DNA from 3 places in the Mesorhizobium sp. 2RAF45 genome. Region 2 is predicted to be linked to each of the others. Evidence: predicted binding sites of a transcription regulator. Region 2 holds the regulator's gene; each other region holds the start of a gene.
The links. Region 2 encodes PhoB, which activates phosphate uptake and scavenging genes when phosphate is short. Its sites were predicted from a motif close to TGTCATNNANCTGTCAT; they were not measured.
Positions count from the first base shown of each region.

Region 1: a site for PhoB is predicted at 765-781, ahead of AB4Z43_RS20460 (ceramide glucosyltransferase). Genes of this name have one in related genera too.
Region 3: a site for PhoB is predicted at 1,391-1,407, ahead of AB4Z43_RS11310 (DUF1045 domain-containing protein). Genes of this name have one in related genera too.

Region 1 covers NZ_JBFRGG010000007.1:237,628-239,888, forward strand. The annotation lists gene AB4Z43_RS20450 (Hsp33 family molecular chaperone) at 1-173, shown strand, start outside; gene apaG (Co2+/Mg2+ efflux protein ApaG) at 211-603, opposite strand; gene AB4Z43_RS20460 (ceramide glucosyltransferase) at 883-2,034, shown strand; gene AB4Z43_RS20465 (O-succinylhomoserine sulfhydrylase) at 2,067-2,261, opposite strand, start outside.
Region 2 covers NZ_JBFRGG010000012.1:113,449-115,709, reverse strand. The annotation lists gene AB4Z43_RS25795 (ROK family protein) at 1-741, shown strand, start outside; gene phoB (phosphate regulon transcriptional regulator PhoB) at 754-1,443, opposite strand; gene phoU (phosphate signaling complex protein PhoU) at 1,463-2,170, opposite strand; gene pstB (phosphate ABC transporter ATP-binding protein PstB) at 2,196-2,261, opposite strand, start outside.
Region 3 covers NZ_JBFRGG010000003.1:385,900-388,160, forward strand. The annotation lists gene AB4Z43_RS11305 (alpha-D-ribose 1-methylphosphonate 5-triphosphate diphosphatase) at 1-609, opposite strand, end outside; gene AB4Z43_RS11310 (DUF1045 domain-containing protein) at 645-1,352, opposite strand; gene iolB (5-deoxy-glucuronate isomerase) at 1,504-2,261, opposite strand, start outside.

The sequences.
Region 1 (2,261 bases), on a different contig from region 2:
GCGTTCCCGTGGCCGACCAGTGCTCATGCTCGCGCGACAAGATCCGCGGCATCCTCGAGGGCTTCTCCGCGCAGGAGATCGAGGACAGCACCGAGGATGGCGGCATCCACGTCGCCTGCGAATTCTGCTCGACACAGTACGACTTCGATCCGGCGGAATTTGCCGCACAGTAAAGCCATTCCTTCTCCCCGTGGAACGGGGAGAAGGACGCTAATTCACCGTCCGCCGCGTCCCCGGCAGATCCAGCGAGAACGCCGGGATGGCGATGTCGAAGGTCTCGCCGCGCTTGTTGCGCATCGTATAGTGCCCGACCATGATGCCTGAGGGCGTCGAGAGCGGGCAGCCGGACGTGTATTGATAGCTGTCGCCGGGATTGAGTTCGGGCTGGTCGCCGACGACGCCCGGGCCGCGCACTTCCTCGACTCGGCCGGCACCGTCGGTGATGTGCCAATAGCGCGACAGAAGCTGCACGAATTCGTCCGACTGGTTGTCGATCGTTATCTGATAGCCCCAGACATAGCGGTTCTCGGAAGGATCGGAGCGGTCCTCGAGATAGAACGGCCTGACCTGCACTTCGATTTTGCGCGTGACGGCGCGGTACATAAGCGGCTCCAAAACAATCTAGAGCATGATCCCGAAAAGTGGGAACCGGTTTTCGGAAAAGATCATGCTCAAACCAACAGAACCTTTCGGCGCTCCCGGCGAGCAGGTCAACGTGCGCGTCTTGTCGCGCCTCGTCTTGAAACGCAGGTGCCGGCAAAGAATGTCATTTAAGTGACACATGACAATGGTGGTGTGCACGAACCGGGCGACTCCGCGCTCTGTCGAACTGTTGAAAACGGCCACGATGCGGGCCGTCTCTTCTGGAGTGACCAGATCTCGATGGAACTCGCTCTCATAGCCGCCTCGCTTTCGACTGCTCTTATCCTTTCAAACACTGCAAGTATCCTTCTCGCCGCCTCACAGCTGAGACGGCGCACGACGATCGCACCGCCGGCCGGCAAATCGCCGCCGGTATCGATTGTCATACCCTCGCGCGGCGTCGAGCCGTTCACGCAGGAGACGCTGGAGCGCGCCTTCTCGCTAGACTGGCCCCGCTACGAGCTGATCTTCTGCGTCGCTCATGGAGACGACCCAGTGGTCAGGCTGATCCGTGCCGCCATTGGCCGCTTTCCAAAAGTGCCGGCCCGGCTGTTGATCGGCGACGACCGCGTCAGCGCCAATCCCAAGCTCAACAATTGCGTCAAGGGCTGGGAAGCCGCGCGGCACAATTGGGTTGTCCTGGCCGACTCCAACGTGCTGATGCCGAGAGACTACGTCCAGCATCTGATGGCGGCGTGGCGGCCGGACACCGGCCTTGTCTGCTCGACACCGATCGGTTCGCGGCCGGAGGGCTTCTGGGCCGAGGTCGAATGCGCCTTCCTCAACACGCTGCAGGCGCGCTGGCAATATGCCGGCGAGGCGCTCGGCCTTGGCTTTGCCCAGGGCAAGAGCATGTTGTGGAACAAGCCGATGCTGGATGCCAATGGCGGCATCCGCGCGCTGGCCGCCGAAATCGCCGAAGACGCCGCCGCGACCAAGCTGGTCAGTGGGCTTGGCCTGCGCGTCAATCTCGTCGCGGCACCCTTCGAGCAGCCGCTTGGCCGACGCACGCTTGGCACGATCTGGTCGCGCCAGGCCCGCTGGGCGCGCTTGCGCCGCGTCACCTTCCCACGGTTCTTCGCGCCGGAAATCCTGACCGGCGCGGTGGTGCCGCTGGCGCTTGCGCTGGTTGCGGCGGCAAGCGCCGGCTTCAGCCTGCCGCTGACGGCCATCGCCGTGCTGGCGGCCTTTTATCTCGCGGAATGCGCCCTGGCCTGGTCCAAGGGCTGGCACCTTTCGCCGCGCACGGTCGCGGCGATGATTGCGCGGGACTTGCTGCTTCCAACCATGTGGGGGCGCGGCTGGCTCGGCGGCGCCGTCGACTGGCGCGGCAATGCGATGACCATCGGCACCAAGGCGGCCGAACTGGAAGAGGCGTCGTCGCGCGCCTGATCGCGGCGCGGACGACCTACCTCGACGACCCTCTATTTAGCGGCCTTGAGAGCCTGCGCGATGTCTTCCAGAAGGTCATCGGTATCCTCCAGGCCGACCGACAGCCTGAGCGTTCCTGGCCCGATGCCGAGTTCGGCGCGCGCCTCGTCGCTCAAGTTCTTGTGCGTGGTCGTCGCCGGATGGGTGATCAGGCTCTTGGCGTCGCCGAGATTGTTGGAGATCAGCAC
Region 2 (2,261 bases):
ACACCGCAGACCGACATCGCCTTCGCAGACATACTCGAAGCCGAGTTCGGTATCCCCGCCACCATGGAAAACGACTGCAACATGATGGCGGTGGCGCTGCGCTGGCGCGATCCCGAGCGCTACCGTGACGACTTCATCGCCATCCTGCTTTCGCACGGCATCGGCATGGGGCTGGTGCTGAAGGGCGAGTTGTTCACTGGCACCCATTCCTCAGGCGGCGAATTCGGCCACATGATCCACCGGCCGGGCGGCGCGCTCTGCCGCTGCGGGCGGCGCGGCTGTGTCGAGGCCTATGCCGGCAATTACGCCATCTGGCGCAACGCCAGGCAGCTCGGCGAGGACACCGAGCCGGTGGCCGATGTCAGCGACGCGCAGATGCGGGCGCTGGCCGCGACGGCACGGGAACGGGACGGGCCCGAGCGCGAAGCCTACCGCAGGGCCGGGGAGGCACTCGGCTACGGCCTCGGCAGCCTGTTTGCGCTGATCGATCCCGCGCCCGTCGCCATGGTCGGCGTCAGCGCCGCTGCCTTCGACCTGATCGAGCCGGCATTGCGCGAGGCCATCGCCCAGACCGCCGGCGGCCAGCACTCGAAATCGATCTCCTTCGACACCGAGCCGAACGAACTGCCGCTGATCCGCGAAGGCTGTGCCATGCGCGCGCTGACCTTCGTCGACCAGGAGATTTTCGCGCCCGGCGTGCAAACGAAAGCAGGCCCTGCCGCGAAGAAAAACGTCGCCTGAGTCAGGTTGTGCTCAATCCTCGCGGATCGCGTAGCCCGCCCCACGGATGGTGCGGATGACATCCGGCATGCGGCCATTGTTGACCGCCTTGCGCAACCGGCCGACATGCACGTCCACGGTGCGCTCGTCGATGTAGATCGTCTCGCCCCAGACATTGTCGAGCAGTTGGCTGCGCGAGAACACGCGCCCGGGGTGCCGCATCATGAATTCGAGCAGGCGGAATTCGGTCGGCCCGAGCCGGATCTCGCTCTTCTTGCGGTAGACCCGGTGCGATTCACGGTCGAGCACGATATCGCCGACCTTGAGCACGCTGGACAGCACTTCCGGCTTGGCGCGGCGCAGCAGCGCCTTGACGCGGGCCATGAATTCCGGCGTCGAGAACGGCTTGACCAGATAGTCGTCGGCGCCGGTGGAGAGCCCACGTACACGGTCGCTTTCCTCGCCCCGGGCGGTCAGCATGATGATCGGCAGCCGCTCGGTCTCGGGCCGCATTCGCAGGCGCCGGCAGAGTTCGATGCCGGACACCGCCGGCACCATCCAGTCGAGCACAAGGAGGTCGGGCACGTTCTCCTGCAGGCGGATTTCGGCTTCGTCGCCGCGGGTCACCACCTCGACCTGGTAACCCTCCGATTCCAGATTGTAGCGGAGGAGCACGCCGAGCGGCTCCTCGTCCTCCACCACCATGATGCGTGGTGCGATCATCGATTGATTACCCCTGCGCTCAGGCCGCCGGCGCCGACATCGCCGTCTCGTCCTGTTTTGGACGGTTGGCGGGCAGTTGCGTGCCGGTCAGGACATAGTACGCATTCTCGGCGATGTTGGTCACATGGTCGCCGATGCGTTCGAGATTCTTGGCGCAAAACAACAGATGCGTGCAAGCCGTGATGTTGCGCGGGTCTTCCATCATATAGGTCAGCAATTCGCGGAAGACGGAGGTGTATTTGACGTCGATGCGCTCGTCGTCGGCGCGCAGCATCGCCAGTGCCGCGGCATCGCGCGCCGCATACTCCTCGATCACACCCTGCACCTGGATCAACACCAGCTGCGCCATGGCGTCGATGGAATGCGACAGGTCGCGCGGCGTGGCGCTGAGGCCGACAGTGCCGACGCGCTTGGCGATGTTCTTGGCAAGGTCGCCAATGCGTTCGAGGTCGCCGGCCATGCGGATCGAGCCGACGACATGGCGCAGGTCGTCGGCCATCGGCTGGCGCTTGGCGATCAGCGTGATGGCGCGGTCGTCGAGTTCGCGCTGGCGCGCATCCATGATGGCGTCGTCGGAGACGACGCGCTGAGCGAGAGCATTGTCGGAGTTCAGCAGTGCCTTGGTGGCGCCGCCGACCATCGAGCCGGCGAGATCGCCCATGTCGCTGATCAGCCTGCTGATCTGTCCGAGATCCTCGTCGAAGGCTGCGACTGTGTGTTCGGCCATGATCCTGGTCCTCGTATGCGTGCGATCAGCCGAAGCGGCCGGTGATGTAGTCTTGCGTGCGCTTCTCGCGAGGCGACGTGAAGATCTTCTC
Region 3 (2,261 bases), on a different contig from region 2:
CATCCGCTTCTCGCAGAACAGTTTGAAGTCGCGGTCGGTCAGCTTCAGCTTGCGCTGGTAGTAATAGGCATAGGTTTCGAGATTGACGAACTGACGCTGGCCGGGCGCATGATCCATCAGCGAGGCCAGCTTGACCCGGTCGTCCCGGTCGAAATCGGCGAAGGCCTGCAGGCAGTCCGGCGCCGAAACCTCGCAGCGCAGATGCAGGAAGTGATCGGCGCGCAGACGATCCTGCGCGACGCTGTCCTCGATGGCATCGGCCAGCTTGCGGATATCGGCTAAGGTGAGGTCGGCGTCCTCGTCCATGCCGACGCGCAAGGCGTCGAGCACGGTGGTGATGCCGGCCGTCGCCACCTGCGCGTCATGGGCAAGCACCGCGGCGATCGGGTTCCAGCGCACCTTAGGCCGGGGTGCGTAATGGCCTTCCAGGTGGTCGGTGTGCAGCTCGACCAGCCCGGGAATGACATAGTCGCCGCCCATGTCCTCGCCCGACCGGCTGCCGCCGGCATCGATGCCGGCGATAAAGCCGTCACGCAGCACCAGCGACCCCTCGACGATCTCGTTGGCAAGCACGATGCGGGCGTTGGAAAGAACGGTTTCGGCGGTCATTTCGAGCAGTCCTTTGGTTCTTCGAGCAGGTTAGTTCAGGCAGTTTTCCTTGCCGGGCGGCGTCCCAGCGCGTGCTGCGAAAGCACCATGAACGGCGCGCCCGGTTCGGGCTCGATAAACAGCGTCAACGCGTCGACCAGCACCGGCTGCCGCAACACATCCGCGAACAGGCTGTCGATTGCTGCGCGCAAACGAGGGCTTTCCTGTGGCCCGGCGCGGCCCGACAGAGTCATGTGGAAGCGGAAGGTCTCGAAGACATAGGGGTAACCCCACTGGCAGAGATTGCGGAACTCGGCCGGCTTCAGCGAATCCGGGCTGCGCCGTTCGATCTCGGCCTCGGTCAGTGGCGCGCGGAAGCGGTCGAAATCGCGCACCACCTCGTCGGCGAAACGGTTGAGCGGCGGCAGCGGTCCTTCCGGCACCAGCGCGAAGAAGCTGTCGATCTGGCTGACGACGAGACGCGGGATCGTCACAACCGGCGTCGCTTCGGCAAAATGGTCGATTGCGGCGCGCAGCGACGTCTCGGTCTCGCTGGCGGCCAGGCGAAAGGGTGCCTTCAGCGTCGCGTGGAAGCCATAGCGGCGTGCCGAGGCGGTGTGGAAGGCAACTTCCTCCGCCGCCAGATCGGCCACGGCCTCAACCGGCATTGTCGCCGCGCCGAATGGGTCACGGCCCAGCCAGTTGGCGGCGATCCGCGCCAGCGGTTCGTCCTGCCGGGGGGTGAAGTAGATGGCATAACGCATCGAAAATCCTCGTCAGACCGCTGCCATAGGTGATTTCCATGACGGATTGACGAAGCTTTGAAGGGTTTTCGAAGGCAAATCGACCCAATAGGTCCTTAGCCGACGATTTTTCCGAGCTGGACCAACAGGTTCAGGAGGAATCTCGGACCGGTCAGGCCTTCATCAACCATTCGTGCTCGGGCGCATTGTGGAATTTCCACGTCCGCTTCGGCCCGGCCATGACGTTGAGATAGTAGAGATCGTAGCCATGGCAGGCGGCGCAGGGGTGATAACCCCTGGGCACCAGCACGACATCGCCATCCTCAATCGCCATGGCTTCGTCCAGCGCGCGATGGCCATTCGTGTCGGCATCGGTGTAGACGCGCTGGAAGGCAAAGCCCTGCGGCGGGTTGAGGCGGTGGTAATAGGTCTCCTCGAGATAGGATTCTGCCGGCAGATTGTCCTGGTCATGCTTGTGCGGCGGATAGCTCGACGTGTGGCCGCCCGGCGTGATGACCTCGACCACCAGCAAAGAATCGGCCGGCTTGCCTTCCGGCAGGATGTTGGTGACGTAGCGCGTGTTGGTGCCCTTGCCGCGCACCTCCTGGCCGAGATCGTCCGGCCCGATCACTCGAACCGGCAAGCCGCCGCCGAGGCCGGGGGCCGAACAGACTGCGAGCTCCAATTCGGTGTCCGCTGTCACCGACCAGTCCGATCCCTCGGGCACATAGACCGACCACGGCTTGCCCTCGAAAGGCGACATACGCGCGCCGAGCAGGCCGAGATCCTTGCCTCCGGCTTTCGCCGTGCCCTTGCCGGTGACGAACACCAGGCAGACTTCGCGGTCTTGCGTCTTTCCCGAGGCGCTTTCGCCGGGTTGCAGCCGATGCAGGTCGAAACCGACATAGGTCCAGCCGGCACTTTTCGGCG